3 regions of the Nonomuraea fuscirosea genome follow, and region 1 is predicted to be linked to each of the others. Evidence: riboswitches for the same ligand, from Rfam matches in the RefSeq annotation. Region 1 holds a riboswitch; each other region holds the start of a gene.
What was found. A riboswitch is a leader RNA that binds a small molecule or an ion and turns the genes downstream of it on or off. The one in region 1 is predicted to bind S-adenosylmethionine.
Positions count from the first base shown of each region.

Region 2: it holds a riboswitch for S-adenosylmethionine, as region 1 does, so the genes downstream of both, thrC (threonine synthase) here and OIE67_RS47945 (GNAT family N-acetyltransferase) in region 1, are expected to answer to the same signal.
Region 3: it holds a riboswitch for S-adenosylmethionine, as region 1 does, so the genes downstream of both, OIE67_RS46055 (aminotransferase class V-fold PLP-dependent enzyme) here and OIE67_RS47945 (GNAT family N-acetyltransferase) in region 1, are expected to answer to the same signal.

Region 1 is NZ_CP109074.1:10,434,470-10,444,786, forward strand. It holds gene OIE67_RS47925 (hypothetical protein) at 1-252, opposite strand, end outside; gene OIE67_RS47930 (DLW-39 family protein) at 868-987, shown strand; gene OIE67_RS47935 (HAD-IA family hydrolase) at 1,003-1,731, shown strand; tRNA gene OIE67_RS47940 (tRNA-Ala) at 1,747-1,819, shown strand; gene OIE67_RS47945 (GNAT family N-acetyltransferase) at 2,189-2,812, opposite strand; SAM riboswitch class I at 2,820-2,913, opposite strand; gene OIE67_RS55685 (DUF4240 domain-containing protein) at 3,112-3,354, shown strand; gene OIE67_RS47950 (hypothetical protein) at 3,344-3,979, opposite strand; gene OIE67_RS47955 (sensor histidine kinase) at 4,166-5,368, shown strand; gene OIE67_RS47960 (response regulator transcription factor) at 5,365-5,970, shown strand; gene OIE67_RS47965 (SDR family NAD(P)-dependent oxidoreductase) at 6,086-6,916, opposite strand; gene OIE67_RS47970 (LysR family transcriptional regulator) at 7,038-7,940, shown strand; gene OIE67_RS47975 (hypothetical protein) at 8,076-8,525, shown strand; gene OIE67_RS47980 (GIY-YIG nuclease family protein) at 8,590-9,420, shown strand; gene OIE67_RS47985 (HIT family protein) at 9,495-9,995, opposite strand; gene OIE67_RS47990 (M20/M25/M40 family metallo-hydrolase) at 10,113-10,317, shown strand, end outside.
Region 2 is NZ_CP109074.1:11,189,839-11,200,155, forward strand. It holds gene otsB (trehalose-phosphatase) at 1-545, shown strand, start outside; gene OIE67_RS51675 (hypothetical protein) at 581-1,201, shown strand; gene OIE67_RS51680 (MFS transporter) at 1,179-2,420, opposite strand; gene OIE67_RS51685 (alpha,alpha-trehalose-phosphate synthase (UDP-forming)) at 2,542-3,972, opposite strand; gene OIE67_RS51690 (RNA polymerase sigma factor) at 4,179-4,634, shown strand; SAM riboswitch class I at 4,714-4,855, shown strand; gene thrC (threonine synthase) at 4,869-6,101, shown strand; gene OIE67_RS51700 (MoaD/ThiS family protein) at 6,126-6,401, shown strand; gene OIE67_RS51705 (cold-shock protein) at 6,650-6,850, shown strand; gene groL (chaperonin GroEL) at 7,180-8,808, shown strand; gene OIE67_RS51715 (hypothetical protein) at 8,958-9,194, shown strand; gene OIE67_RS51720 (YbhB/YbcL family Raf kinase inhibitor-like protein) at 9,259-9,789, opposite strand; gene OIE67_RS51725 (HelD family protein) at 9,853-10,317, opposite strand, start outside.
Region 3 is NZ_CP109074.1:10,031,708-10,042,024, reverse strand. It holds gene ftsH (ATP-dependent zinc metalloprotease FtsH) at 1-517, shown strand, start outside; gene folE (GTP cyclohydrolase I FolE) at 514-1,092, shown strand; gene folP (dihydropteroate synthase) at 1,150-2,007, shown strand; gene OIE67_RS46095 (nuclear transport factor 2 family protein) at 2,004-2,450, shown strand; gene folB (dihydroneopterin aldolase) at 2,440-2,805, shown strand; gene folK (2-amino-4-hydroxy-6-hydroxymethyldihydropteridine diphosphokinase) at 2,802-3,305, shown strand; gene OIE67_RS46080 (DUF3180 domain-containing protein) at 3,302-3,775, shown strand; gene OIE67_RS46075 (hypothetical protein) at 3,784-3,969, opposite strand; gene OIE67_RS46070 (acyltransferase family protein) at 3,962-5,104, opposite strand; gene OIE67_RS46065 (NADH-quinone oxidoreductase subunit D) at 5,101-6,246, opposite strand; gene OIE67_RS46060 (DoxX family protein) at 6,369-7,085, shown strand; gene OIE67_RS46055 (aminotransferase class V-fold PLP-dependent enzyme) at 7,203-8,501, opposite strand; SAM riboswitch class IV at 8,548-8,663, opposite strand; gene OIE67_RS46050 (TerC family protein) at 8,781-9,533, shown strand; gene OIE67_RS46045 (cytochrome P450) at 9,543-10,317, shown strand, end outside.

The DNA.
Region 1 (10,317 bases):
GCCGGTCGCGATCGTGCTGATGGGGTTGAGCGTGTAACCATCCTGGGACACCTGCAGCCCACCGGGCACCGCACCGGACTGGCCACCGACCCCATGCCCGGAATGATCGGAATGGCCATCTCCCTCCCCCGCCGCCACACTTGCTCCCTCTCGGGGAGTCACCGGGCCGACCATCGTGCCCACCCCCAGAGCACCCCCGAACACCACGACCAGCACCAGACCGTACGAACCGAGCTTGCCCGCCGCCTTCATGCCAGCCCCACCCCGTAGCAGCCGGCGGCCTGCCCACAGCTCCACCTGAAACCTGGCACCGTACCCCCTGAGCCTGAACAGCGAGCCGCCGCCGTCCGCGGTCGGTTGAGGACCCGCAACACCTTCTCGACTTCAGATACGGCTGAAGCGCGCCCACGGGCGGGCAGAGTAGCGACCAACTTCCCGAGCCGCCCTCACCTTCCGCGCTCTCTCAAACCCCAACCCCACCGGAGCAGCAGCACAGGAGAGCCCGCGTCTCCAGGTTGCGTCCACGCCCGCGTGCACGAGGAGACCACGGACTGGGAACAGGCGACAGATCCCCGTCCCCTATCCCCCTGTGCGCATCAAGCGGGGAATTTTGGCATGATCGAGCTGTTGTCCAATCAAGAACCACGAACCATGAAGCATCCACGCTCGAACCTTTGTCACATGGGATGTTGTCCAAGATGGGACGGGTAAAGCGGCCCCACCAGGGGTTGAACGCCCGTCCTTCGCACATTCCGCACATCTGGTCCGTGCGCAACACAGGGAGCCCAGCCATCCCTTGCTAGGCTGCTTGTCAACCGTTGGGTCTCACCCCGGCAGGTGAGACCGTCGAAGAAGTGGGGTCACACCGTGAAGAAGCTGCTCGTTCTGGCGCTGATCGCCCTTGGGGGGTTGCTGATCTGGCGTAAGGTGCAGGCCGACCGCGCAGAGCTCGATCTCTGGACCGAGGCGACCGGCAGCGAGAACTAACCGACCGGCGAGGCGATGAGTGACGTCGTCCCCATCAAGCTGGTGTGCCTGGACCTGGCAGGCACCACAGTCGGTGACATCGCCATGGTCGAGCGCGCCTTTGCCGAGGCGATCGCGACCCAGGGCATAGTGCCCGGGACCGGAGCGTACGCGCGAGCCATGGTTCACGTGCACCGGTCCCGGGGCTGCCCCAAGATCGATGTCTTCCGTGGGATCTTCCCCGGCAACGAGGCCCAGGCACAGGCCGCGAACCTGACGTTCGAACGCTCCTACGAGGGAGCGCTGGAGCGGGCGGGTCTCGTACCCATGCCCGGAGTCATGGAGGTCCTCGACAAACTCCGTGGCAACGGCATCAAACTAGCCCTCATCACCGGCTTCAGCCGCACCACCCTGAGCCGCATCCTGAGCGTCCTCGGCTGGCACGACAAGATCGACCTGGCCATCTCCCCCGAAGACGCCGGCGGCCGCGGCCGCCCCTGGCCCGACATGGTCCTCCACGCGGTCCTCCGCTCAGGAGTCCCCGACGTCCGCCAGGTGGCCGTGATCGGCGACTCGGAAAGCGACATGCTCTGCGGCAAACGCGCCGGCGCCTCCATCGTGGCCGGGGTGATGACCGGCGTCCACAGCAAGGAACGCCTGCTCAAGGGCGGCGCAACCCACATCCTCGACTCGATCGCCGACTTCCCGAATCTGGTCCTGAGCGATGACCTTGGTACGACGCAGGTAGCTTCCACCGCCCGGTAAGCTATCTTCGTCGAAGGGGCCTTAGCTCAGTTGGCAGAGCGCCTGCTTTGCAAGCAGGAAGTCAGGAGTTCGAATCTCCTAGGCTCCACTATCGAAGCGGCTCGGGTAGGTGGCCCTCAGCCACCCACCCGTTGCCCGATGTCGTGGTTGCCTCCCGGGACCCCGCCCCGAGCGGTCCTCGCTCCGCTCGGGCTGCCTTCTTTGCAGCGCGCCTCCGGCACGCAAGGTCATCACGATGGGGCGCTTCGCGCACGGAGCTCAGCCGCTACTCCCAGTCGAGCCAAGCCTCGACCCCGTGCAGGCCTTCGCTCCGCTCAGACGCTACTCCTGGAAGGCGCAGGCTACGCCTGCGCTGCCCGCCGCTTCCGGTGCTGAGGACGGTGGGGCAGCCCGTCCGCCTTATTCGTCGCCGACCCAGGCAACTCGCGCTGTCCGGTCACTGGGAAAGACGCCCGAACTACCCGGTGCTCGCATTGGCGAGGCGAGCACGCAGCGCCTGCTTGACGGTCGGCCACTCAGCAGCGACCACAGAGAACATGGCCGAGTCTCGCAGCAACCCCGCTTCGCCAGGCGCCCAGGAGGGTGACCAACTGCGCAGCACGCCCTCGAAGCATGCGCCGAGGTTCTCAATCGCCTGGCGCGACCGCTGGTTGCGGGCGTCCGTCTTCAGGTCGACGCGGGCCACGCCCAACGTCTCGAACGCATACGTGAAAAGGAGGAGCTTCGCCTCGGCATTGATTCCGGTGCCCTGTGCGGATGCCGCGAGCCATGTCCAGCCGACCTCGATGGCGCGCAGATCCTGCCGATCCGGCCATGTTCGGGGATCCCAGAACGCCGTGCATCCCACCGCCATCTCGTCGCGCACCCGAACCTGTGCGAAGGGAGTCAGCCCGTCGCTCTCACGAGCGAACTGGGCCGCCAGGTACGCCTCCACCTCAGCGGCATGGGGAACCAAGGTGAAACCGTAAGAGGAACGGTCCTCTTCCGCGGCCCGCCTCAGATCCGACGCGTGGCTCATCGCGAGTGGCTCCAGCCGAACGAGCGATCCATGCAGCAAAGGAACATCAAGCCCCAGGCTCATCGAGCCCTCCTCATCGTTCCTGGCGTTGGCACCTTTCCCTTTCTTCGGGCAGGTTGCCGGACCGTCGCTGGGCCAGGTCCCTCGGATCCTCTGGATGAATCTCGAAGTAGAGATCATGCCCCGGTGGGAGGGCGGCGTCAAACGTCATTCGGCGGGCGCAAGAAGCCCTCCGGTGCTCCGCATGTGCGGCCTGAGGGCCGGTCCCGGACGGTGACGCGACACCGGGCCGGCCACCGCACGCCGACCCTGCCGTACCAACCGAACGCACCGACCAGGGTTGCCACGCCGCCGCACCGGCTCTGGGCAGAACTGACCGCTCATACGATCATCCGCCCAGGTACGAGGATGCGTTCTGGGCACTCATCGAACAGTCGGCCCAGGAGACCGGCACCAGGAAGGCGCGCCTGATCCGGCTGGAGGAGCAACTCACCGAACTCCCGCTCGACGACATCATCGACTTCCAGAAGTGGTTCTCCATATGCGAGTGCGGATCCAACCAAAGCGGCCGCCCCGTTCTTCCCCGGCCCTGGCCTACCACCTGAAGATCAACTCTGCGGCGATCACGACGTCGATGACGCCGCACCATTCGGCGAAGGACCGGGCCACCACCTTGTCCCGCCGCAGGTGGACGAAGTCCCAGACGCCGTGGCAGAACCATCCGGCCGCCACCAGGTAACGGCCCAGATCCGGATCCACGGCCAGCCCGATCAGCCCGAGCGCACCGAAGGCGAGCATCCCCAGCGCCTGCACCCGGAACGTCCCGGACCGGAAAACGTGCCCGTCCACGACGCTCCAGAGCAGGACGATCAGCGCGAGGGCGGAAAACACGACGGCCGGTTCGATCACCTCCAGCGCGCGCAGCGCGACGACGCCGGCCAGCCCGCCCACGAGCAGCGGCCACGTCGCGCGGCGCGCCTCCAGCTTGGCGACCACCAGGTACAGCAACGGCAGGAGCACGAGGATCGACGCGAACGACGCCACCGCCGCGTCCGACTCGGTGCCGCCGAAGGTCGCCGCGGACAGCGCCAGAGCCAGCGCCGTGGGCCAGCGGTCGAGCAACCGGCGGACCCGATGCCCGCGTCCATGGGACACGCTCGCCATGGAGACCTCCTGGTGGGGTGATGGGGTGACAGGTGACGGATCGGGGTGCGCGGGCGGGCCGTCCATGCGGTTCCTCCCTACGGGGCCGGGCATCTACCGCGCTCAGCCTGGCCGCTGGAGGCGGCCGCCAGTAGTGCCGAAACCACAGGCGTGCGCGTGGCTTTGTCACTAAATCTCGTGACAACTGTCATGAAACGACCGCGGCGGAAATCGCGACCGGCCCGCGACGCGGCGTGCTGTCACAATGACTGCGTGCGCGACCACGGGACCGACGGCGGGACGGCGGCACTTCGGAGTTTCCGCCGCTACACCTGGTGGAGCCTCACCGGCAGCACCGCGTTCTTCTTGGTCGCCGTGGCCGGCGCGGGGCTCCTGGCCTCCGGCGTACCGGTCTGGGCCAGGGGTGCGGGCGCCGCCGCGCTGGCCGTGACAGCCGTGTGCTGCGCGGTGCTGCTGCACCGCCGGCTGGCGTTCGACCCCGCCACCGCACCCGGCGAGCGCCCCGGCCGCCCGCTCCTGGCGTGGATGGCCGCGAGCGCAGCCGGTACGGCCACGCTCGGGGGCGTTCTGCTGGCCGTACGGGACGACGCGCTGTGGGCGTTGGCCCCGGCGATGACGGTGTCGGTCGTCGCGACGTTCCTGCCGCCGCCGCGCCGGTGGGCGCTGATCGCCGTGGCGATGGCCGCCGCGGCCGTGCCGGGCGCGGTCGCGGGAGGCGACGACCCGGTACGCGCGGTGCTGTTCCCGCCGGGACTGGTCGCGTTCAGCGCCTGGGTCACGCTCGGGTCGCTGTGGGCGTGGGACATCGCGGAACGGCTGAACGCGGCGCGGCGCCTCGACGGGGAGCTGGCCGTCACCCGGGAACGGCTGCGGTTCGCCGCCGACCTGCACGACATCCAGGGTCACCACCTACAGGTGATCGCGCGCAAGAGCGAACTGGCCGCCCGGCTGGCGGCGGCCGACCCGGCCCGCGCGACCGCGGAGATGCTGGAGGTGCAGCGGCTCGCCACCGACGCGCTCTCGGACACGCGGGCCGTCGTGCAGGGCTACCGCCGTACGACGCTGGAGGCGGAGCTGGCCAACGCGGGCCGGGTGCTCGCCGCGGCCGACATCCGGGTCCAGATGAACGTCGAGCCCGCCGCGGGCACCGGGCCGCTCCCCGACGCGTGCCGGCACCTGCTCGGGCTGGTCGTGCGAGAGGCCACCACCAACGTGCTGCGCCACAGCCGGGCTCGCGCCGCCGAGGTCGACTACCGCCTCACGGACGGCCTGGCCCGGTTGCGGGTACGCAACGACGGCGCGACCGGCCCGCCCGGCTCGGGGGCGGGCACCGGGCTGCGCACCCTGGCCGACCGCCTGCGGGCCGCCGGAGGCGAGCTGACCTGGGAGCACGAACACGGAAGCTTCGTCGTGGCCGCCTGCCTGCCGGTCGGCGCGAGCGCGGAGGCGCGATGATCCGGTTGCTGATCGCCGACGACGAGGACCTGCTGCGCAGCGCCCTGGCCGCGCTGCTGGCGCTGGAACCCGACCTCACCGTGGTGGCCGAGGCCGCCACGTCCACCGACGCGGTACGGCTGGCCCGCGAGCACCGCCCCGACATCGCCGTGCTCGACCTGGAGATGCCGCCGGCCGACGGGTTGGATGCCGCCGCACGGATCATGGCCGCGCTGCCCGGCGCCCGGGTCGTGCTGGTCACCCGGCACGCGCGGCCGGGGGTGCTGCGCCGCGCCCTGGCGGCCGGCGTCAGCGGGTTCGTGCCCAAGACCACGCCGGCGTCCCGGCTCGCCGAGATCATCCGCGACGTCGCCGCGGGCCGGCGGTACATCGACACCGACATCGCCGCGTCCGCCCTGACCGAAGGCCCCTGCCCGCTCACCGACCGGGAACTCGACGTGCTGCGTGCCTGCCGTACCGGGGCATCGGTCAGCGAGATCGCCGCCCAGGTGCACCTCGCGCCCGGCACGGTGCGCAACTACCTGTCGGCGGCCATGGCCAAACTGGGCGTCGGCTCCCGCCACGCCGCCGCCCGCCGCGCCTGGGAGGAAGGCTGGATCTGATCCGCGAAACGAGCCGCCACACCGTTTCACCGTAGAGCCGCGCCAGCACTCAAGGGAGTTTGAAGCCCAGAATGCGCTCCGCAGCTGCTGCTTCCAGTCGAGCCATGCCTTTGCGTCAGGCGGGCTCGGGAATGATCCGCTCGCCGAACGCCGCCTCCGTGACCGATGCCCACTCCCGCCACACGCGAAGCCGTTCGGCGTAGATGTCCTCGACTTCGGGGAGTGTGTGCCCGAGGAGAATCCGCCGGGGAGGATTCTCGGCGTCGGCGATCGCGAGAATCGCGTCCGCGGTCGCTTCAGGGTCGCCCAGGATCCATTCCTTGGCGGTCGCCTCGTGGACGGCGGCGTAATCGGGGTGACGGTCGGTGGCTCGCATGCTCGTACCGGCGCCGAAATCCGTGGCATAAGGGCCAGGCTCGACCGCGGTCACATGGACGCCGAACGAGGCGACCTCCTGGGCGAGCGATTCGGACAGGCCCTCCACCGCCCACTTGGAGGCGTGGTATCCGCCGATCCCGGGGTAGGCGCGTACGCCGCCCTCGCTCGTGACCTGCATGATCCGGCCGGAACGCTGGGCCCGGAGCACGGGCAGGACCGCCTGAGTGACCCAGACGGTGCCGAAGAAGTTCGTCTCCATCTGGGCGCGCAGCTCGGCCTCGGTGAGTTCTTCGACCATGCCGAAAAGTCCGTAGCCGGCGTTGTTGACGACCACGTCGAGACGTCCGAACCGTTCGACGGCTCGCTCCACGGAGTCGAACACCGCCTTCCGGTCGGTGATGTCGAGCGGCAGCGGCAGGACGGCGTCCCCGAACCGCCGCGCGAGCGGCTCCAGCGCGGTGACGTCGCGGGCGGTGGCCGCGACCCGGTCACCTCTATTCAGTGCGGCTTCCGTCCACAGGCGGCCGAAGCCCCGCGATGCGCCGGTGATGAACCAGATCTTGGACATCAGGGTCGTTCCCTTCCAAAGGTGTTTCCTCTTGGTTCCAGCATCCCGGCGCACAAGCCATTCCACAAACGAGTCTTTCGCATATTAGACATGCGGAGTACGCATGGATTAGGTTGCTCGCATGGCGGAGTTCACCGTTCCCGCACTACGCGTCATGCACGCCGTCGTCGGAACCGGATCCTTCACCGCGGCGGCCGACCTCCTCGGCTACACCCAGTCGGCGATCTCCCGGCAAGTGGCGGCCGCGGAGTCGGCTGCCGGAATGCCCTTGTTCGTACGCAAGGCCCGTGGGGTGGAGGCCACCCGGGCCGGCGAGGCGGTCGCGCGCCGGGCGGTCATCGTGCTGGCTGAGCTCGACGCGATGAACCGCGATCTGGCCCTGCTCTCCGACACGCTCGCCGAGCAGGTAAGGCTCGGGGCCTTTCCGACCGCGACCTGGTCGCTCATTCCCCGTACGGTGGCCGCGCTCGCCGGCGAGCACCCCGCGCTGGCCGTGGAGCTGCACGAGGCCTCCAGCCCGGCGCTCCTGCGCCAGGTGCGGGCCGGCGGGGTCGACGTCGCCGTGATCGCCGTCGGTCAGGGACTGCCCGAGTACGACCTGCACGATCTGAGAACCGAGCGACTGACGGACAGCGGCATGGGCGTCGTCGCCGTACCACTGGGGCACCGCCTGGCTGGACGGTCGCGCGTCACTGTCGACGACGTGGCCGGCGAGCCCTGGATCGTCGGCGCGGGTTTGCGGGGCGACCCGCAGTTCGGCGCGTGGCCGACGTTGCCGGAGCCCCGGATCGCCCACCGGATCCGCGACTGGAACGCCAGGCTCGGCTTCGTCGCCGCCGGACTCGGCATCACCACCGTCGCCCGCATCGCCGTTCCCGGTCTGCCTGCCGGGATCGCCATCGTCGAGGTCGACGACCCCGCGTGGTCCGGGCGTACCACTCTGACCGTGACCAGGCCTGAGCCGTCGCAAGGACAACGCGTCGTCGCCGCGGCCCTGCGCGCCGCGGCCACCGGCGAGGGGTGAGGACGAGCCGGTTGGGTATTGCAGCGGTACGGCGGCCGCGGTCCATTACGGCGTGAGGTCCCGACGCGATAATCGGGTGAGTCCGGCTTGGGACGGCGAGGTGATCGACGAGCCAACAGGCACCTGTGGCGGGTGGTGGACGCCGCCTACGACCGGCTCGCCTGCACCGAGTGCGGCAGCAGGCTGAGCCGAGGGCCGTCCGGCTGCGCCGCCTGCGACCTGGCGAACGGGTTCCGGTACGTCGCCATCGAGGTCGATCGGCCCGGCGTTCCACCAGGCAATGAGCACGCGTTACGGGTCAACGTGTCGGTGGTGCGCAGGCCCTCCGGAATCTCGTGGCGTGAGGTAGCGGCACGGCGACTCTCGCTCCCCTTCCTCCTCGACGGGCACCTGCCCACGATCAAGCAGGCCCAGGCAGCACGGGCTCTCCTCAACCAAGGAGGCACGGCTGAGGATCTGGCGGAGCATCTCAACCTTGCCTGGGGCAACGCCCACAACCAGCTACGGCCAGCCGCGCGGAAGAACCCGAGGCGCATGGAGGCGACCAGTGCGCCAATCGCGGAGCTGTGCACTCGCTTCGTGTAACCCCCGTGGTGCTCACAGCTATTTCACCTGTGTACGGCTCTTTGTGTGCAGGTGAGGAGCGCTCATGCCCGAGTACCGATTCAACTGTCCCCCTGGCTGGCCCGTCCCGCCTCCCGGGTGGAAGCCGTCGCGGGAATGGAAGCCGGATCCGTCGTGGCCTCCTGCTCCGGCCGGGTGGGAGTTCTGGGTTCTGGAGGAGACGCCGGCACCGGCCGCGAGCGTACGGCAGCCACCGGAACGCAAGGGCGGCGGCCTGTTCGGAGGCAAGAAGCGGCTCGAAGAGGAGAACAGTGAGCTACACCTATGGGTGGAGCGTCTGGGCGGAATGGACGCCATGCGTATCGCCGCCATGACCGAGGCCCTGCATGTTGAGCACGCGGGATTGCAGGTCGCCATCAGCGACGCCACTCGGCGCCTGCGGGAAATGGAGGCGCGGGTCGTTCAGACCGAGGAGACGGTCCTGCTCCAGGAGATGGGGGTCTATGAGTACCGGCATCCGCTGAGTGACGCCGTGGCCTACAAAGATCGGCTCTCCGAGGTCAAGGCGAGTATCAAGCAAATGGCCAGAGAGGGGCGAGCAGTCGTCCGGCGGCTGGAGCCAGAGGACCGTGTTCGCGAGCTGGGCGACGCTTCGGTGCCGTTCAGGTTCGACACACACGCACTGATCTTCAGCGAGGACGCGGTGGAGCTGGAAGCACGGCTGCACGCGGAACTGAGCGATCGGCGGCTCAACAAGGTGAACCTTCGCCGTGAGTTCTTCCACGCCACGCCGGCCGAGGTACGAGACCTGCTGCAGAAGATCGCCGGACAACATCTCCTGGAGTACCGCGACACGGCCGAAGCTCTCGAATGGCGGCAGTCGGTTGGAGCGTTGCAAAACTCCTCGCCGACATAGCTCTATCAGCAGTCAGCGGATGGGGAGCCGGCGAACTTATGATCGCGTGCCATCAAGGGCGCTCAAGCTGACAGCTACGCGTCCAAGGCCTTCCGTATTCTGGCGGCCAAGGCGGTGGTCTCCTCAGGAGTGCGCTCGATGACCCCGTTCTCTGCCATAAGAGCGTGATATTGCTGCTGCTCATACGGCACCCCAGGCGGCAGGCCCGCGATATGCCAGTGCAGGTGGGCGTTTCCCTGCTGACTGCCCAAGGACAGCAGATACGTCCGCTCGCACGGCACGCATGCCTCCACGGCCAGCGCGATTCGACGCACAACCCTCATCACTGCGACGAACTGATCCTCGGTGAGATCTCGGACGACGTGCTCGATGTGGGTCTTGGGCGCCACGAGGACGTACCCCGGCAGTACGAAGAAGTTCGGAAGAAACGCGATGTGCTCGCCGTCGTCGTAGATGATCTCCTCCGGCTGGTCAGTATCCCCGTTGACCATCGTGCAGATGAAGCACGGTCTCGTCCGCGAACGACGGCTGTAGCTTTCCACATCGAACGGCACCCGCTTGATCGCATTCGTCATCAATGCCCTCCTGTGGGAGCTCCCGTCCTGACGACGACATGATCGCCGTGCCACAAGCGTGCCATTGAGCGCGCTCGCCGTGCGTGAGCGGTGCGGTGGTTGGGCCAGTATTACCGCATGGACCTTCAGAAACTTCGCGAATCGATCAGCCAATCCTGGAAGACGGAGGTGCTGCCCAGCCTCTCCGGTCTGGTGGAGATTCCCGCCGTGTCCGCCGGCTACGACGCCGCCTGGGAGGAGAACGGTCACCTGCGGGCCGCCGTCGAGCACGTGCGGGCCTGGGTGGCGGCGCGGGGTCTGCCCGGCGCGCGGTGCGACGTCG
Region 2 (10,317 bases), 760 kb from region 1:
TCGTGCTCGGGCACTACGGCTTCGAACGCTGGGAGGACGGCCGCGTCTCCGCGCCCCCGCCCCCGCCAGGGGTGCCCAGGGCCGAGGCGGAGCTGCAACTGCTGCTCGGCACGCTCGATCTGCCGGGCGTCGTCATCGAGGACAAGGGCCGGGCCGTGGCCGTGCACACCAGGCGCAGCCCCGACCCCGAGGGCGCGCTGGCCGTGCTGCGCGAGCCGCTGGCCAAGCTGGCCGCGAAGCACGACCTGGTGATCGAGCCGGGGCGCATGGTGCTGGAGCTGCGGCCGCCAGGCATGGACAAGGGACACGCGCTGAGCCTGTTCCTGGCCGAGAAGGCGGCGAGGTCGGTGATGTTCGTGGGTGACGACCTGGGCGATCTGGCCGCGTTCGACGCCGTACGCGCCTCCGGGCTGCCCGGGGTGACCGTGTGCAGTGGCTCCGCCGAGGTGACGGCGCTGGCCGAACGGGCCGACATCGTAGTGGACGGGCCGCAGGGTGTGGTGGCGCTGCTGCGTGAGCTGGGGTCGGCGTTCAGTCGTTCGTGATCGGGCTGCAAGTCGCACTTCCTAGAGTCGGTCCCATGTCCAAGCGCCATCTCGCCGTCGCGACCCTGACCGCGATCACCCTCCTGGCCGCACCTTTCCCCGCGTACGCCGCGAACGCCACCAGCGGCACGCACGCCGCGAACGCCACCAGCGACGCGTCCACTCAGCCCCTCAAGCTCAGGGGCGGGCTGACGCTCCATCTGCCGATCAAATGGGCGGTGCACCGGGTCAGCCCCGACTGGATCCACGTGGTCACCGGCAGATGCGCCAAGCCCTCCGGCGGTTACGGCACCCCCGGCTGCCGCGGCTTCTGGGTGCTCGGCCCCAAGGCCATCAAGCACGGCAATGAGCTCTTCCACGCCTACGACGGGACCAGGCCGTTCTACCCCGCGACCGACGTGCAGCAGTGTCCGAGCAACGGCAAGTGGGGACAGGTCCTCGGCTCGGCCAAGGTCAAGGGCCTGCGCCGGCTCGGTCCCGGGCACAAGGCGGCCTACCGCGAGTGGCGGGCGAGCTGCGTCTCGTACGCGAACGGCAAGGTGAAGTCGCGCTACACACAGCGCGAGTGGTACCTGCCGAAGACGAGGATCCTCGTCGTCGACCAGTGGAGCACGCCGGGCCTGTCCGCCGCGCTCAGGAACGCCGACTGGAACTGAGCACCCCGGCCACGGCCAGGCCGATGAGCACCGGCACCAGGAGGAACGCCTTCCAGGTGCCGAAGCCGTCGGCGAGCGCGCCGAGCGCGAGCGGGCCGGCCGCGATGGCGGCTCCCGCCCAGATCGGCGACGCCGCCGCCGCCAGGTCGGCCCGGCCGCCCGCGCCGGCGATCAGCCCCGACAGCGCCAGCGGGAAGTGCAGCGAGGCGCCGAGCCCGCAGACCACCAGCCCGGCGTAGGAGAGTGCCGGGTGGGTGCTCAGCCAGAACAGCAGCCAGCCCGCGAACGCCACCGCCAGCGCCCCCACGAACAGCGGCACCGTGGGCAGGCGCAGCGCCAGCTGCGCCCCGGCGAACCGGCCGGCCGCCAGCCCGCCCACGAACGCCGTCAGCCCCGTGGCCGCCGCGGCCGCGCTGAGTCCCGTACGGCCGGCGAACAGGTCGGCGGCCCACAGGTTGAACGTGAACTCCATCGCCACGCAGCAGAACAGCACCAGCCCCGCCAGATGGAACCCCCACCCCGGCCTGCCCACCGCCTCCGCGTCCCCATCCGCACTGGCCGCTCGCCCCGGGCTCCCGCCCGGACCGGCCACCGTCTTCGCGTCCACGCCGGCCCCGGCGGCCCCGGCGGCCTGGTGCGGGCCGGGCGGCGGCGGGGGCCAGACGCGGCCCATGAACAGCGCCAGCAGCACGCTCACGACCGGCGTGACCAGCAGCGCCGCGCGCCAGCCGAACGCGGTCTGGGCGACCACGCTGAGGCAGAACGTCATCCCCATGCCCACCACCACGCCGACGGCGTTGGCCTCGCTGATCGCGGCCGGTCCCGCCGGGCCGTGGTGGTCGCTGAGCGCGGCCATGGCGGTGTAGAGCATGATCGCGCTGAACCCGCCGGAGACGCCGTACCCGAGCATGGTCAGCGGCAGGGCGTCGGCGGGGACGATCACGAGCAGGCCGGCGTTCATCCCGGCCAGGCCGATCCAGGTCGTCGCGCGCCGGCCGAACCTGCGGGTGAGCGCCGGCAGCAGCAGCCCGGCCGCGATCGTGCCCGCGGCCATGGCGGTGCCGTGCAGGCCCGCCACGGTGGCCGGGACGCGCAGGTCGGCGCGGAGCAGCGGCAGGGCGGCGCTCAGGCCGTACATGTAGGTGGCGAACGCGCTGAGCTGGAGGTAGATGAGCCAGGTCGGGCGATCTCGGATCAGCCGGATGGGCGGTAAGACCATGCTCACCCGGCAGCCTCCCGATCGGTGAGGGGATCGCCCTCCCATAGTAGGTCAGCGCCCGGAACCGGCCCGGCTCAGGGCGGCGGCGCCGGGTCAGGTCGGGTCAGGGCACCGAGCCGGGTCAGGTCAGGGCGTCGAGCTGGGCGGCGAACCACTTCTGCGGCGGCAGGGCGGTCGCGGCGGCGTGCAGCTTGTCGCGGCGCATGCGCCGCTCGTCCTCCGGCATGACCAGCGCGTCGTGCAGCGCCGCGGCCGTGCCGCTGATGTCGTACGGATTGACCAGGAGCGCGTGCTGGCCCAGCTCGGCCGCCGCCCCCGCCTCCCGCGACAGCACCAGCGCGCACCGCTCCGACAGGACCGGCCCCTCCTTGGCGACCAGGTTCATGCCGTCGCGGATGGGGTTGACGAGCAGCACGTCGGCCATCCGGTACGCGGCCAGCGAACGCGGGTAGTCGTCGTTGACGTTGAGGATCAGCGGGTCCCAGTCGTCGGTGGCGTACTCGTCCTCGATCTCCTGGGCGCGGCGCTGCACCGACGCGGTGTATTCGCGGTATTCGGGCAGGTCGTGCCGGCTGGGATAGGCGAAGGCGAGGTGGACGACCCGGCCGTGCCACTCGGGATGCGCGGCCAGGAACTCGCGGTAGGCGATCAGGCCGCGGACGATGTTCTTCGACAGCTCGGTGCGGTCGATGCGGACGATCAGCCTGCGGTCGCCCACCTGCTCCCTGAGCGCGGTCATGTGGGACTCGACGTCGGGCTCGCAGGCCCGCTCCCACAGCGCCGAGCCGTCCACGCCGAGGCTCTGCACCCCGATGCGGGTGGTGCGGCCCTCGTGGGTGACGCTGCGCCCGACGCGGTCGGCCTCCGCGCCCAGCAGGCGCTCACAGCAGTCCATGAACGCCTGCGCCCATCGGTCGGTGAGGAACCCGGCGTGATCGGCCCCCAGGATGCCCTCCAGGACCTCGCGCGCCACCTCGTCGGGCAGCAGGGAGAAGTATTCCGGCGGCGCCCACGGCGTGTGGCTGAAGTGGGCGATGCGCAGGTCGGGCCGTTCGGCGCGGAGCATGGCGGGGGTCAGCGTCAGGTGGTAGTCCTGCACCATCACGCGGGCGCCGTGGCCGGCCTCCTCGGCCAGCGCCAGCGCGAACGCGCCGTTGTAGTCGCGGTAGGACTCCCACTCGCGCTCGAACCTGGTGCCGAAATTGGGCGTGTTGGGGATGTCGTAGAGCAGATGGTTGACGAACCACAGGGTGGAGTTGGCCACGGCGTTGTAGGCGCGGTGGAAGACGGCGGGCGCGATGTCGAGCATCCGCAGCGGGCCCGTGTCGTAGCCGGCCTGGTCGATGCGGCCGCCGGCGGCCAGGCGCACGGCGCTGCGGTCGCCGTCGGACAGCGCGGCGCAGATCCACAGCACGCCGTCGTCCTTGGCCACGCCCGACAGGCCCGAGACCAGGCCGCCGCCGCCGCGCCTCATGGTCAGCTCACCGTCGTCGGAGACGGTGAAGGAGACCGGGCCTCTGTTGGAGGCGAGCAGGACGCTGTTCATGGACATCCTCGGTCACGAGTCGCGGGATTGACGCGCGGACCGCGGCATCTCGCGTGCGGAGGGGCGAGGAAGTCAACTAGGCTCCCATCGATCACAAACATAGGATCCCATCTATGGCGCTTGATGAGCTAACCGAGGAACTCGCCCGCTCCGCGGCCGGAGGAGACCATCGCGCACTTGGCGAGCTCCTGGCGCGGATCGAGCCTGATGTGATGCGCCACTGCGCCCGGATCCTCCCCTATCACCAGGATGCGGAAGAGGCCTCGCAAGATACGTTGCTGGCCGTGGCGCGCAACATCGGGCGTTTCGAGGGGCGGGCCAGGTTCAGCACCTGGCTGCACATCGTGACCGCCAACTGCGCGCGGACGACGTACCGGACGCTCAAGCGCAGGGCGGCCGAGCAGAGCTCGGACGAACTGCCCATGCAGAAGCCGGACGTGCGGCGGGTCAGCGTGATCGCGGGCTCGCGGCTCGACCTGCTCGACGCGATGGAGGCGCTGGAGGCCGACAAGCCCGACCTGGCGCAGGCGCTGGTGCTGCGCGACATCGTCCAGCTCGACTACAACGAGGTGGCCGAGCAGCTCGGCATTCCGCTCGGCACCGCGAAGTCCCGCATCCACCAGGCGCGCAAGTACGTTCAGGGCGTCCTGGGCGAGGACTATCGCTGAGACCGCCCGTCCCACATGATGAGACGGGTGGAAGTTTCGGCCACTTGAGCGGGTAGAGTCCAGTTCAACAACTTCATATTGCTCATCCAGAGGGGTGGAGGGACCGGCCCTGCGAAGCCCCGGCAACCCTCCCGGCTTTCGACTCGCGACCTGGCGAGGCCGACCGGGACTAGGTGCCAATTCCGGTTCGCGGTCAAGGTGGCCGTGGGCGAAGATGAGGGAAGGCCTCGCTTCATGTCGCTCGACTTTGGTCCTGCTGTCGGTCTGTCCTGCCGCGAGTGCGGCGCCCGTTACCCCCTGGGTCCCAGTTTCGCCTGTCTGGAGTGTTTCGGGCCGCTTGAGGCGGCCTACGACTTCGGCACGGTGACTCGGGCGCAGATCGAGTCCGGTCCGGCCAACATCTGGCGTTACCGCGCACTCCTCCCCGTTCCGACGGACGTGACCGAAAAGCCGAATATGAACCCCGGCTGGACCAAATTGGTCAAGGCCGGAAACCTCGGCAAGGCGCTCGGGCTCAAATCCCTGCACGTGAAGGACGACTCGGGAAACCCCACCCACTCCTTCAAGGACCGCGTGGTCGCGATGGCCGTCGAGGCGGCTCGCAACTTCGGCTTCCACACCCTTTCCTGCTCCTCCACGGGCAACCTCGCGGGCGCGGTGACCGCCGCCGCGGCGCGGGCCGGGCTCGACGCCTGCGTGTTCATCCCGGCCGACCTCGAAGCGGCGAAGATCGCCATGGCCCGCGTGTTCGGCGGGCGGCTGATCGCGATCGACGGCACCTACGACGAGGTCAACCGGTTCTGTTCCGAGCTGATCGGCGACCCCATGGGCGACAAGTGGGGCTTCGTCAACGTCAACCTGCGGCCCTACTACGCCGAGGGCTCCAAGACGCTCGCGTACGAGATCGCCGAGCAGCTCGGCTGGCGGCTGCCCGAGCAGATCGTCATCCCCATCGCCTCGGGCTCGCAGCTCACCAAGATCGACAAGGGCTTCAAGGAGCTCATCCAGCTGGGGCTGGTCGAGGAGACGCCCTACAAGATCTTCGGGGCGCAGGCCGAAGGCTGCTCGCCGGTGTCGGCCGCGTACAAGGCCGGGCACGACGTCGTCCAGCCGGTCAAGCCCGACACCATCGCCAAGTCGCTGGCCATCGGCAACCCGGCCGACGGTCCCTACGTGCTGGACATCGCACGACGCACCGGAGGGGGCGTCGAGGACGTCACGGATGCCGAGATCGTGGCCGCCATCAAGCTGCTCGCCTCCACCGAGGGCATCTTCGCCGAGACCGCGGGCGGGGTGACCGTGGGCGTGCTGAAGAAGCTGGCCGAGAGCGGCAGGCTCGATCCCGAGGCCGAGACCGTGGTGCTGAACACCGGCGACGGGCTCAAGACGCTCGACGCCATCAGCGACGACGCCGCGCCCACGGCCGTGATCCGGCCCTCCCTCGACGCGTTCCGTGCGACTGTCTGACAACCAGGAAAGGCGACATTTACCATGAGCGTTTCTGTGCGGATTCCCACCATTCTGCGCACCTACACCGGGGGCAACGCCGAAGTGAGTGGCGAAGGCGCGACTCTTCGTGACGTACTCGCCAAGCTGGACTCCGACTACCCCGGCATCGGCGCGAGAATTCTGGATGAATCGGGCAAGATTCGACGTTTCGTCAACGTTTATGTTGGGGAAGAGGACGTCCGTTTCGCCCAGGGTCTCGACACTCCCGCCCCAGAGGGCACGCAGATCTCCATCATCCCCGCGGTCGCCGGCGGCTGAGCGCCGCGCGAACCCCGACCGTTGAAGGCGCCCCTTGTGGGCGCCTTCTGCTTTTCCTGGGCTAATTCAACGTTGTACGAGGTTCGCTGCGAAGAAATACCTGGTTTGCAGATTGACTCTGTTGCCAAACCCCGTGCCACAGGTATGGTCGAGGGCGATCGTCTGCCTGATTTTCAAGTTATGTCAGACGATTACAGGCCTCGCGGAGGAATGGGCGAGATCTGAGAGACCAGTAAGAGGAGTCGGAAGTGGCGCAGGGCACCGTCAAGTGGTTCAACGCGGACAAGGGCTACGGCTTCATCGCGGTAGACGGTGGTAAGGATGTATTCGTCCATTACTCAGCGATCATGATGGACGGGTACCGCTCTCTCGAACAGGGTCAGCGTGTCGAGTTCGAGATCACGCAGGGCCAGAAGGGGCCGCAGGCGGAGTCCGTCCGCACGGTCTGAGGTCACATCACTGGTATGCACCGGGCGGGCTCGCACGGCAGCGCAGTCCGTGCGAACCGTCACCCCCTCAATCGTCGACTCGCGTACGGCGGGCTGCTTCGGGCGGCTCGCCGTACTGACTTCTGACCTGGGGATGAACACCGGGCGCGGGTGCGTTCGCTTGCACTCGGCAGGGTAGAGTGCTAAACAGTTCGTTGGCACTCTGTGCAGCAGAGTGCCAACATCGGATCGAGACGATGGGGTCTGCCGAACGGAGATGCGGGCCCATGCCGTCGCGGGCGTCGGCTCGGTCCACGACAAGCCACCCTGCATCTGGGAGGTCTAGCCTTATGGCAGCCAAGATGATCGCGTTTGACGAGGACGCCCGGCGCGGTCTCGAGCGCGGTATGAACCAGCTCGCCGACGCCGTCAAGGTGACCTTGGGTCCCAAGGGCCGCAACGTCGTGCTGGAGAAGAAGTGGGGCGCTCCCACGATCACCAACGACGGTGTGTCCATCGCCAAGGAGATCGAGCTCGAGGACCCTTGGGAGAAGATCGGCGCCGAGCTGGTCAAGGAAGTCGCCAAGAAGACCGACGACGTCGCGGGTGACGGCACCACCACCGCCACCGTGCTCGCCCAGGCGCTGGTGCGCGAGGGTCTGCGCAATGTCGCCGCCGGCGCCAACCCGATGGCCCTGAAGAAGGGCATCGAGGCGGCCGTCGAGCGCGTCAGCGAGGAGCTCTCCAAGCTGGCCAAGGATGTGGAGACCAAGGAGCAGATCGCCTCCACCGCCTCCATCTCCGCCGCCGACCCCGAGATCGGCTCGCTCATCGCCGAGGCGATGGACAAGGTCGGCAAGGAAGGCGTCATCACCGTCGAGGAGAGCAACACCTTCGGCCTCGAGCTCGAGCTCACCGAGGGCATGCGCTTCGACAAGGGCATGACGTCGATGTACTTCGTGACCGACTCCGACCGCATGGAGGCCGTGCTCGAAGACCCGTACATCCTGATCGTCAACAGCAAGGTCTCGGCCAACAAAGACCTGCTGCCGCTGCTCGACAAGGTCGTGCAGTCCGGCAAGCCGCTGCTGATCATCGCTGAGGACGTCGAGGGCGAGGCCCTGGCCACCCTGGTCGTCAACAAGATCCGCGGCCTGTTCCGCTCGGTCGCGGTCAAGGCCCCGGGCTTCGGCGACCGCCGCAAGGCCATGCTCAACGACATCGCGATCCTGACCGGTGGTCAGGTCATCGCCGAGGAGGTCGGCCTCAAGCTCGAGACCGCCACCCTCGACCTGCTGGGCCGCGCCCGCAAGGTGGTCGTGACCAAGGACGAGACCACGATCGTCGACGGCGCCGGTGACGCCGAGCAGATCGCGGGCCGGGTCAACGAGATCCGGGCCGAGATCGACCGCACCGACTCCGACTACGACCGCGAGAAGCTGCAGGAGCGCCTGGCCAAGCTGGCCGGCGGCGTGGCCGTGATCAAGGCCGGTGCCGCGACCGAGGTCGAGCTCAAGGAGCGCAAGCACCGCATCGAGGACGCCGTGCGCAACGCCAAGGCGGCCGTCGAGGAGGGCATCGTCCCCGGCGGTGGTGTGGCTCTGCTGCAGGCCGGCGCCAAGGCCTTCGACAAGCTGGAGCTGGCGGGCGACGAGGCCACCGGTGCGGCGATCGTGAAGAAGGCGCTCGAGGAGCCCCTCAAGCAGATCGCGGTCAACGCCGGCCTCGAGGGCGGCGTCGTGGTCGAGCGCGTGCGCAACCTCACCCCGGGTGAGGGCCTCAACGCGGCGACCGGCGAGTACGTCAACATGTTCGAGGTGGGCATCCTCGACCCGGCCAAGGTGACGCGCTCCGCGCTGCAGAACGCCGCTTCCATCGCGGCGCTCTTCCTCACCACCGAGGCCGTCATCGCCGAGAAGCCCGAGAAGACCCCCGCTGCGCCGGCCGGCATGCCCGGCGGCGGCGACATGGACTTCTAGGTCTTTTCTCGTCGTAAGAACGAAGAGCGGTCCGGGCTTTTCCGGGCCGCTCTTGTTTTGTTTGACTGCCATTACGTTTCACAATTGCTCGGCTACTCCAAGTGAGGAAGGGTGGTGCCACCACACCGCCTGCACAAAGGAGTATGAGGATGTTTTCCCGCAGCAAGCGCATTTTCGGCATCGCCGCCCTGGCCCTCGTCGCCGCCACCACCGCCCCGGCCGCCCCGGCCTTCGCCGAGCAGCGCTCCCTGTCGCTGACCGACATCCCCCTGCTGCGTGAGCTGAAGGGGCCGCTGTGCCTGCCCAATTCGCGGACCGGGCTCACGGTGCTGGACGCGCTGCTGCCGCAGCTCATGGCCTGCGCCCAGACCCCGCTGTCCGACTGACAGCGGTCGCCGACACGAAGCGCCCCGCCGTCGCGGCGGGGCGCTTCGGCGTCTCCTGACGCGGTCAGACGCCGTAGAGGGCGACGATGTGGCCGCGGGCCAGGGTGTTGGCGGTGATGTTGAAGCCCACCACGGCCGGGCTGGCGTCACCGTCGACGCCCAGCCGGTCGACCCCGAGCGCGTGGACCGTGAAGACGTAGCGGTGCGGGTCGCCGGGAGGCGGGGCCGCGCCGCCGTACGCCTTCGTGCCGTAGTCGTTGCGCGCGTGCGCCGCCCCCTCGGGCAGGCCCTTGAAGTCGGGCGCGCTGCCCGCGCCCGCGGGCAGCTCCGTCACCGAGGCGGGCAGGTCGAACAGCACCCAGTGCCAGAAGCCGCTGCCCGTGGGGGCGTCGGGGTCGTAGCAGGTGACGGCGTAGCTCAGGGTGCCCTCGGGGGCGCCGGACCAGCGCAGGTGAGGCGACTGGTTCCCGCCGGTCATGCCCCAGTCGTTGAAGACGTGGAGGTCGGCGAGCCTCGCGCCGTCCTGGAGGTCGTCACTCTCGACCGTGAGCGCGGGAACCGACGGCAGGTGTTCGTGTGGAAGCGGTGCGGGCACGGCATCCTCCTAGGTTGAGAGCTGCTTGCCCAGCCATCCTAGAAGCGGCCGTGCCCGCCGCTCTCACGCCGTCAGCTGCGCCGGGAGCGCCTTGTCGTGCAGGACCGTCAGCGAGGTCACCGCGCGGGTCAGCACGACGTACAGCCGGGCCAGGCCCCTGGGCTCGGCGGCGACGATGTCGGCCGGCTCGACCACGATGACGTGGTCGTACTCCAGACCCTTGGCCAGGGTGGCGGGCACGATCAGCAGGCGGTGCCCCTGCGCGGCGTCGGGGTCGAGCACGGCGTGGGGGAGCTCCGCCAGCGCCCGCGAAACCTCGTCGACCAGCGCGTCGGGGACGATCACGCCGATCGAGCCCTCCTTGGCCAGCGCCTCCCCTGCGGCCCGCGCCACGGAACCGCCCTCACTGACGGTGAGCGAGCCGAGGCCGGGGCGCAGCGAGCGCGGCGCGGCCAGGGCGGGGGCGATGGACGGGAGCAGCCTGGCGGCGTAGTCGAGCACCTCGCGCGGCACGCGGAAGCCGAGCGT
Region 3 (10,317 bases), 400 kb from region 1:
CCGCGCGGCGGAGGAGCTCGTCTTCCACGAGCCCACCACCGGCGCCTCCAACGACATCGAGAAGGCCACGGCCGTCGCCCGGCGCATGGTGACCGAATACGGCATGAGCGAGCAGCTCGGTGCCCGTAAGTTCGGCAGCGGCCAGGCGGAGGTCTTCCTGGGCCGCGAGATGGGCCACGAGCGCGACTACTCCGAGAAGATCGCCTCCACGATCGACGAGGAGGTCCGCCGGATGATCGAGACGGCGCACGACCAGGCCTGGGACATCCTGGTCCAATACCGCGACGTGCTGGACAACCTGGTGCTGGAGCTCATGGAGAAGGAGACCCTCTCCCGCGACATGGTGCTGCAGATCTTCGCGCCGGTGGTCGTCAAGGAGCACCGCCCGTCCTACGCGGGCTACGGCAAGCGGCTCCCCTCCGACCGTCCGCCGATCCTGACGCCGAAGGAGCAGTCGGCCAACGGCTCGCTCACCACGGGGCATCAGGGCGCACTGCCGTCAGGGGACAGTGCGTGACTCAGCACGACGTCGACCTGGGGCGGATCGAGAAGGCCGTTCGCGAGATCCTCTACGCCATCGGCGAGGATCCCGATCGTGACGGCCTGATCGAGACGCCCGCCCGGGTCGCCCGCGCGATGGCCGAGCAGTACTCCGGGCTCGGCCAGACGCCGGAGGAGGTGCTCACCAAGGTCTTCGACGTCGATCACGACGAGATGGTGCTCGTGCGCGACATCGAGGTCTACTCGACCTGTGAGCACCACCTGGTCCCGTTCCACGGCCTGGCCCACGTCGGCTACATCCCCAACACGAAGGGCCAGGTCACGGGCCTGTCGAAGCTGGCCCGCCTGGTCGACGTCTACGCCCGCCGCCCCCAGGTGCAGGAGCGCATGACGTCCCAGATCGCCGACGCTCTGATGCGCGTGCTGGAGCCGCGCGGAGTCATCGTGGTGGTGGAGGCCGAGCACCTGTGCATGACGATGCGCGGCGTACGCAAGCCGGGCGCCAAGACCGTCACCTCCGCCGTCCGCGGCAGTTTCCGCAGCAGCGACAGCACCCGATCCGAGGCGATGGCGCTCATCCTGGGCCGCTGAGGACGAACGGGGTACCCACGATGTCAGCAAGTGTGGGGAAGCGCCTAGGCTTGGCCCATGACTAGCGTGCCCATCAGCGTGCCGGGAGGTGCGGAGCGGTGCCTCGTCATGGGCGTGGTCAATGTGACGCCTGATTCGTTCTCCGACGGCGGCCAGTGGTTCGACGAGGCGGCCGCCATCCAGCACGGCCTCGATCTGGTACGCGAGGGCGCCGACATCGTCGACGTGGGCGGCGAGTCCACCCGTCCCGGCGCGGCCAGGGTCGCCCTCGAAGAGGAGCTGGCCAGGGTCGTCCCCGTGATCAGGGCGCTGCGCTCGGAGGGCGTGGCGGTCAGCGTCGACACGATGCGCGCCGAGGTGGCCAAGGCCGCGGTGGAGGCGGGCGCCCAGCTCGTCAACGACGTGAGCGGCGGCCTGGCCGATCCCGAGATGCCGCGCGTGGTGGCCGCGACCGGGGTCGCCTACGTGGTGATGCACTGGCGCGGCCACAGCCATGACATGGACACCCGCGCCGTCTACGCCGACGTGGTCACGGAGGTGCGCGAGGAGCTGAGCAAGCGAGTCGACCTGGTGCTGGCGGAGGGGGTCACGGAGGAGCAGATCGTGCTCGACCCTGGCCTCGGCTTCGCCAAGAACGCCGAGCACAACTGGGCGTTGCTCGCGGGCATCCCGGAGCTGACGGAGCTGGGCTATCCGTTGCTCGTCGGGGCGTCACGCAAGCGTTTCCTGGGGCGGCTGCTGGCCGACGCCGACGGCACGCCCCGGCCGTTCAGCCGCAGCGACGACGCCACGCTGGCCGTGACCGCGCTGGCCGCGCAGGCCGGCGCGTGGTGCGTACGCGTGCACGAAGTAGGTCCCAATGCCGATGCCGTGCGCGTGGCAGCCGCATGGAAGAGAGCCGGAGCCAACACATGAGCGTCGACACCGCCGCCATCGAGACGGTCAACCAGGAGTTCTACACCGCGATCGAGAGCGCGGACCTGGACAAGATGACGGAGATCTGGGCCGAGGACACCACCGACGACCAGGTGAGCTGCGTCCATCCGGGGTGGACCCTGCTGACGGGCCGCTCGGAGGTGCTGCGGTCGTGGGCCCTGATCATGGCCAACACGACCTACATCCAGTTCGTGCTGACCGACGTGAGCACGACCGTGCTGGGTGACGTGGCCGTCCTGACCTGTGTGGAGAACATCCTGACCGCGGGCGAGGAGGGTGAGGCCAGTTTCGCCGCGGGCAAGGTGGTGGCGAGCAACGTCTACCTCCGCACCTCGCAGGGCTGGCGGCTGTGGATGCACCACGGCTCGCCGGTGCTGCAGGGGGATGACGACGAGGAGGAGGAAGGCGAGCTTGAGCCCTGATCGCATCACTCTCAAGGGCCTGCGGGCCAGGGGGAGACACGGCGTGCTCGCTGCCGAGCGGGAGCTCGGGCAGGAGTTCGTGGTGGACGCGACGCTGTTCCTCGACACCGCGCCGGCGGCGGCCGGCGACGACCTGACCAAGACCGTCCACTACGGGGAGCTGGCGCAGGCCCTGGTCGAGGTGGTCGAGGGCGAGCCGGTCGAGCTGATCGAGACGCTCGCGCAGCGCCTGGCGGACGTGTGTCTGGCGGGCGAGCCGGTACGCAAGGTCGAGGTGAGCGTGCACAAGCCGGCGGCGCCGATCCCGCTGCCGTTCGACGACGTGATCGTGACGATTGAGCGGAGCCGCGGATGAAGGTCGTGCTCTCTCTCGGCAGCAACCTGGGGCACCGGTTCCAGACGTTGCAGGGTGCCGTGGACACGCTGTTCGACGCTCCAGGGCTGGAGTTCGTCAAGGCGTCCCCCGTCTACGAGACCGATCCCGTAGGAGGGCCGGAGGGGCAGCGGCCCTTCCTCAACGCGATCGTGGTGGCCGAGACGACGCTGGCGCCGCGCACCCTGCTGGAGCGGGCCCAGGGCGTGGAGAACGCCTTCGGCCGCGTCCGCGAGGAGCGCTGGGGCCCCCGTACCCTCGACATCGACCTGATCGTGGTCGGCGAGCAGGTCAGCGACGACCCCGACCTGACGCTGCCGCATCCACGGGCGCACGAGCGCGCGTTCGTGCTCGTGCCCTGGTCGAAGGCCGACCCTGAGGGCGTGGTGCCCGGGCACGGGCGGGTGGCGGAGCTGCTGGAGGCGGTCGAGGAGCAGGGTGTACGCCTGCGCGACGACCTCAAGCTGCAGAGGCCCGATTGAAGCCGACCCATCCCGGCGTCCTGGCCGGCATCTTCGCTGTCCTCGCCCTGCTGACCTGGGCGGTGATCCGGCAGGTCTACTCCGAGCTGCCCCTCATGCCTTGGACCGCGATCCCCACGGTCCTGCTGCTGGCCATCGGCGAGGGTTACAGCGCCTGGGTGACCAAGGCCAGGATCGCCAGGAAGCCCGGCACCAAGCCGGTCGAACCGCTCGCCGTGGCCCGGCTGGCGGCGCTCGCGAAGGCGTCGGCGTACGCGGGAGCGGCCTTCGGCGGGATCTTCGCCGGGTTCGCCCTGCACACCGTGCAGCTGCTCGACCGGGAGACGCCGCGCGGCGAGTTCTTCGTCTCGGCCGGGTCGCTGGTGTCGTGCGTCGTGCTGGTCTGCGCCGCGCTCTACCTGGAGCACGCCTGCCGCATCCCCAAGGACCCGGAGGAACAGGGCCAGTACCGGCAGAACGGACGAGACTAGGCTCCGGGCTAGTTGTGCTCGCCGAGGCCCTCCACGGTCCTGCGGGCCGCCGCGGCCAGGCGGTCGTGCCACATTTCGCGCTGGAGCAGGCGCAGCGCGCGGCGCAGCACGTCACTCGGCCGCTCGTCTTCGCGAAGGGCGGTGCGGATGATCCGCTCGTCTTCGGCGTTGGCCCGGAAGGCGATCTCAGCCATGTCCCGAGCTTATGGACCCGCCGACGCCCTTGTCCTGCGTTTGCCCGACGGGGGCCCGCCTGCGGCCGAAGAGGTAGATGACCGGAGCCGTGCAGATGAGCGGCCCGATGACGGCGATCGGGCGTTCCAGCCACCACACCGTGTCGGGCGGGATCCGGTCGCCCAGTGAGCCGAACAGCCACCACGACAGGCCCAGCGAGATGGCCATCCCGGTGGTGTGGAAGAGGAACAGCGGCAGCGCGTACCGGTTGATGAAGTCGTTGAGCCGCCGCCAGCCTGGCCGTTCCAGCACCCGTTCCATGGCCGGCCGCAGCACCTCGACCAGCCCGATCTGGAAGAGCAGCAGCGCCACGATGACGAACGTGGGCGGCGCCATGTTGGACCACTTGTCGCCGGGGACCCCGACCATCGAGCCCGGGTAGATGCCGGAGTAGACCAGCCCGAACAGGGCGAACAGCCCCGTCCACAGCAGCGCCACGTCGTAGCGTCTGGGCAGGTCGACGACGCGGTCGTAGAAGAACCCGGCCTGGTGGGCCAGCCCCCAGATGATGATCATATTGAGCCAGGCGACGCCCTCGACCTCGTACCGGAAGCGCAGCACGTCCACCACCAGCGCCGCGCCGGCGAGCCAGATGAGGGTGAGCACGTCGTAGTGCTTGTGCAGCCAGAGCGCGAGCGGCAGCAGCGCGATCAGCACGAGGTAGACGCCGAGGAACCAGAGCGGGCTGAGCACGAGCAGCACGACCCGCCACATCCAGTCCACCTGGAACGTGTACGTCACCACCGCTCCGATGGCGATCCACACCCCGGACAGGACCAGCGCCGGTAAGGCCAGCGCCTTGATCCGCCGCGCCACGAACGAGCCGATGCCGACGCCGCGCGCCCTGGCCCGCCGCCAGGACAGCAGGTGCACGTGGCCGCCGACGTAGAAGAACAGCGGCAGCACCTGCAGCAGCCAGGTGAGGATCCACAGGCCGGAGGTGAAGCCCAGCGGGCTGGTGGGCTCGGGGCCCTGCGGCTTCCACTCCAGGATGGTGAAGGCCCAGTGCCACACGACCACGACGATCAGGCTCAGCGCGCGCAGCCAGTCGACGTACTTGTCGCGCTCGGGGGAGGGGGCCGGAGGGGTGGTCACTTGTCGATGTCACCTACCACGAAGAACATGGAGCCGAGGATGGCCACCATGTCGGCCACCAGATGCCCCGGCAGCATCTCGCGCAGCACCTGGATGTTGCTGTAGGAGGCCGAGCGCAGCTTGAGCCGCCACGGCGTCTTGTCGCCCTTCGACACCAGGTAGTAGCCGTTGATCCCGAGCGGGTTCTCCGTCCACGCGTACGTGTGGCCCTCCGGCACCTTGAGCACCTTGGGCAGCCGCTGGTTGACCGGGCCGGGCGGCAGCGAGCGCAGCCGTTCGACGCAGGCGTCCGCCAGGTCCAGCGAGACCTTGAGCTGCTCGAACAGCACCTCGAAGCGGTCGTGGCAGTCGCCCGCGCTCCGCGTGACGACCTTCACCGGCAGCTCGGGATAGGCCAGGTACGGCTCGTCGCGGCGCAGGTCGAAGTCGACGCCCGAGGCGCGGGCGATGGGGCCGCTGACGCCGTACTGCATGATCTGCTCGCGGGTGAGCACGCCCACGCCCCTGGTGCGCGCGATGAAGATCTCGTTGTGCAGGATGAGGTTCTCGATGTCGGGCACGCGGCGGCGGGTCCCGGCGACGGCCTCGCGCACCCGGTCGAGCCAGCCGAGCGGCAGGTCCTCCTTGAGCCCGCCGACCCGGTTGAACATGTAGTGCATGCGCCCGCCGGAGATCTCCTCCATGACGGCCTGGATGCGTTCGCGCTCGTCGAAGGAGTAGAACAGCGGCGTCATCGCGCCCAGCTCCAGGGGATAGGAGCCGAGGAACATCAGGTGGTTGAGCACCCGGTTGAGCTCGGCCAGCAGCGTGCGTGCCCACACGGCCCTGACCGGCGGCTCCATGCCCAGCAGGCGTTCGGCGGCGAGCACCACGCCGAGCTCGTTCGCGAAGCCGGACAGCCAGTCGTGCCGGTTGGCCAGCATGATGATCTGACGGTAGTCACGGACCTCGAACAGCTTCTCCGCGCCCCGGTGCATGTAGCCGATGATCGGCTCGGCGGTGGCGATGCGCTCGCCGTCGAGGGTCAGCCGGAGCCTGAGCACCCCGTGGGTGGACGGGTGCTGCGGGCCGATGTTGAGGATCATGTCCTCGGTGGCCAGCTCTTTCGCGCCCGCGCCGATTCCGACCACTCGTTCCGTCATACGGCAATGCTGCCACCGTCCTCGTACGTGATCCAGCGCGGGGGACGGTCAAGAGATGGTACGGAAACGCATCCCGAAGACGGACATGGGGAGGAATACCGGTAACGGGGGGAGAAAACACCATGAAGAGAGTTCTTTTTGATATCGCAGCCCTGATCGCACGCATCGCCACCGGCGTGATCTTCCTGGCACACGGCTGGCAGAAGTGGCAGGGCGGGCTCGGCGCGACCACTCAAGGGTTCCGTGAGATGGGGATCCCGATGCCGGAGATGGCCGCCGGGTTCTCGACCGTCATCGAGACCGTCGGAGGCGTCTTCCTGATCCTCGGCCTGCTGGTGCGCCCGGTGGCGTTGCTGCTGCTGATCGACATGATCGGCGCGATCGCGTTCGTGCACGGGAGCCACGGCGTGCTGTCGGCGAACAACGGCTGGGAGCTGCCGGGGGCGCTCGGCGCGCTGAGCCTGCTGTTCCTCGCGCTGGGCGGCGGGCGTATCGGGCTGGACGCCATCTTCACCTCGGTCTTCCGCAGGCGCGGGGAGCGGCGGGCGGCCGAGGAGGAACTGGCCGCGCACGCCCCGAGCAGGGGCAGTGCGGCGGGTACCACCGCCGAGGGCACGGCGCCGGCCGGTCGCGCCGGCGGGCCCATGACACCCGCTGAGCGGGACATGTCGGGCGACCGTCCTGAGGTGCCCAGGCAGCCGGCCGCGCCCGACACGACCCGCTCGACCGGCTCCACCGGCTCCACCGGCTCGGGAAGGCTCAACGACGACGACATGAGGGAGATCGACGCGCTCGTCTCCGACGAGCCGCCGCAGCACCACAAGCCGCCGAACCGCTGACCTCCCGGGCGCGCGACCTGAGCCTTCGGGTGTGTGACCCGAGCCTTCGGGTGTGTGACCCGAGCCTTCGGTCACGTGCTCGGAGGACGGCAACGGCGGGTGCGGCCCGTGGCGGGCTCAGCAGCGGGAGACGAGGTCCCGCACGGCCTCGATCAGCCGGTCCACGTGCTCCTGCGTGCTCCCGATGCCGATCGAGGCCCGCACCGCCGAGCCGGTGTCGTCCGCGCAGTCCCCATCGGAGGCGCCGCCGGAGGTGCCCAGCAGGTGCCGGACGAACGGGTGCGCGCAGAACTTCCCGTCACGCACCCCGATGCCGTACTCGCCGGACAGCGCCTCGGCCACCTCCCGCGCCGAGTATCCGGCCACGGTGAACGACACGATGCCGACGCGCGGGTGGTCGTCCCCCCACAGGGACAGCTCCCGTACGCCGTCGATCGAGGCGAGCCCCGAGCGCAGCCGCGCGATCAGCCGCTCCTCCTCGCGCACCAGCGCGGTCCAGCCGGTCGCGGTCAGCGCGTCGCAGGCGGCGGCCAGGGCGATGGCGCCGAGCACGTTCGGGGTGCCGGCCTCGTGCCTGGGCTCGGGGTCGTCGTGCCACTCCACGCTCTCCCCGACCGAGCGCACCGCGCCCCCGCCCTTGAGGTACGGCTCGCCCTCGGCCAGCCAGTCCCTCCGCCCGACGAGCGCGCCGGCCCCGAAGGGCGCGTACAGCTTGTGCCCGGAGAAGGCCACGTAGTCCAGGTCGAGCGCGGTCAGGTTGAGCCGCCGATGCGGTACGAGCTGCGCCGCGTCCACCAGGATCCTGGCCCCGTGCCGATGCGCGATGTGCGCCAGCGCGGCGATCGGCCACAGCTCGCCGGTGACGTTCGAGGCGGCGGTGACGACCAGCAGCTTGGGCCCCTCGATCGCGGCCAGCGCCTCGTCGGCGGCGCGTACGGCCTCGCCCGGGAAGGCGGGCGGCGCCAGCCGCACGGCGTGCCGCCAGGGCAGCAGGGAGGCGTGGTGCTCGGTGTCGAAGACCACCGTGGTGGTGCCCTCGGGCAGGCAGCCGGCCAGCAGGTTCGTGGCGTCGGTGGTGTTGCGGGTGAAGATCACGGAGTCGTCAGGGCGGGCGCCGACGAAGGCCCTGACCGTGTGCCGGGCCTGCTCGTACCGGGCGGTGGTGAGCTGCGAGGCGTAGCCGGCGCCGCGGTGGACGCTGGAGTAGGCCGGGAGCGCGGCGGTGACGGCGGCGCTGACCGGCTCGAGACAGGGGGCGCTGGCCGCGTAGTCCAGGTTGGCGTACCCCACCAGCCTGCCGCCCTTGACCGGCACCTCCAGGTCGGCGCCCAGCACGGCGGGGATGGGCCGGCTCGTTGCGGACGGCGCGGCGGCCTCGGGCGTACGGGTGGAGCTGAAGATCGTCAGAGTGGACACAGGGGTACCTCCTGAAGGGCCATCGGACCCCTGGAAGCAGCCACGGAGCCCGCGCTTGCCCGCCACACCTCGTGACGGACCAGGTCTTCACCCGGGGCACCCCGCCGCGGACGCGAGGGTTGCCGGCCAGCTAGCCGGGGCTTGTCGCTGGCACTCATGACCTACGAGGGGAACTATAACCGACACCCGGGCATGAATCGCAACCCCGCGAACTAATCCGCGGCCCGGCTCGTTGCTACCGGAAACCCCTATCCGCCCCCCGAGTCATGGAGGTATCCGATGCTGGACTGGGTGGCCGATCCGAACATCTGGATCGGCTTCTTCACCCTGGTCGCCCTGGAGATCGTCCTAGGGATCGACAACATCATTTTCATCTCCATCCTCGCCGGGAAGCTGCCCCCTGAGCAGCGCGACAGGGCCCGCGTGCTCGGTCTGGCGGCGGCGCTGGTCAGCCGCCTGCTGCTGCTGTTCGGCCTGTCCTGGGTGGTGCAACTCACCCAGCCGCTGTTCACGGTGCTGGGTCAGGAAATTTCGGGACGTGACCTGATCCTGCTGCTCGGCGGGCTGTTCCTGCTGGGCAAGAGCGTCACCGAGATCCACCACAGCATGGAGAGCCCGGCCGGCAAGGACGGCAAGCAGGCCGCCGCCATCTCCTTCACGTCGGTGATCGTGCAGATCATGGTGCTGGACGTGGTGTTCTCGCTGGACTCCGTGATCACCGCCGTCGGCATGGTGGACGAGCTGGGCGTCATGATCGCGGCGGTCGTGGTGGCCGTGGTGGTGATGCTGTTCGCCTCCGGGCCGATCAGCCGGTTCGTGGACGCGCATCCGACCATCAAGATGCTGGCGCTGTCGTTCCTGGTGCTGATCGGGGTGGTGCTCGTCGCGGAGGGGCTCGACCAGCACATCCCGAAGGGCTACATCTACTTCGCGATGGCGTTCTCGGTCATCGTGGAGCTGCTCAACATCCGGGTCCGCAGCCGGCACGCCAAGAAGCAGCAGGCACACCAAGAAGGGGGAACCCCCTCCTAAGATGAAATAGTGGGCTTTGATCCTTGGAATCCGGATTTCGTGGCGTACCCGTACAACGTGTACGACCAGTTGAGGCGCGAGGCGCCCGTCAGCTACTACGAGCCGACGGGCCAGTGGCTCGTCGCGCGGCACGCCGACGTCAACGCGCTGCTCAGAGACCGCCGGCTGGGCCGCTCCTACCTGCACGTGGCCACCCACGAGGAGTTCGGCAGGCCGGCGGAGCCGGAGTTCCAGGAGCCGTTCTGGCGCGTGATCAGAGCGGGCATGCTCGACGTGGAGCCGCCGGTGCACACCAGGCTGCGCCGGCTGGTCTCCAGGGCGTTCACGCCGCGCATGGTCGAGTCGCTGCGCCCCCGCGTCCGCGCCATCGCGGGGGAGCTGGTCGCGGCGTACGTGGACAAGGGCGGCGGTGATTTGATCGCCGAGGTGGCCGAGCCGCTCCCGGTGACCGTCATCGCGGAGATGCTCGGCATTCCCGGCCAGGACCGCCACCTGCTGCGCCCCTGGTCGGCCGACATCTGCGGCATGTACGAGCTCAACCCCGCCGCCGAGGCCCAGCACACCGCGGTGCGCGCGGCCGAGGAGTTCGCCGGCTACCTCAAGTCCCTGGCCGCCGAACGTCGCCGCGCCCCGGGCGAGGACCTGATCTCGGCGCTCACCCAGATCGACGAGCTGACCGAGGACGAGCTGGTCGGCACCTGCGTGCTGCTGCTCAACGCCGGCCACGAGGCCACCGTGAACGTGACGGGCAACGGCTGGTGGTCGCTGTTCAGGAACCCGGGCG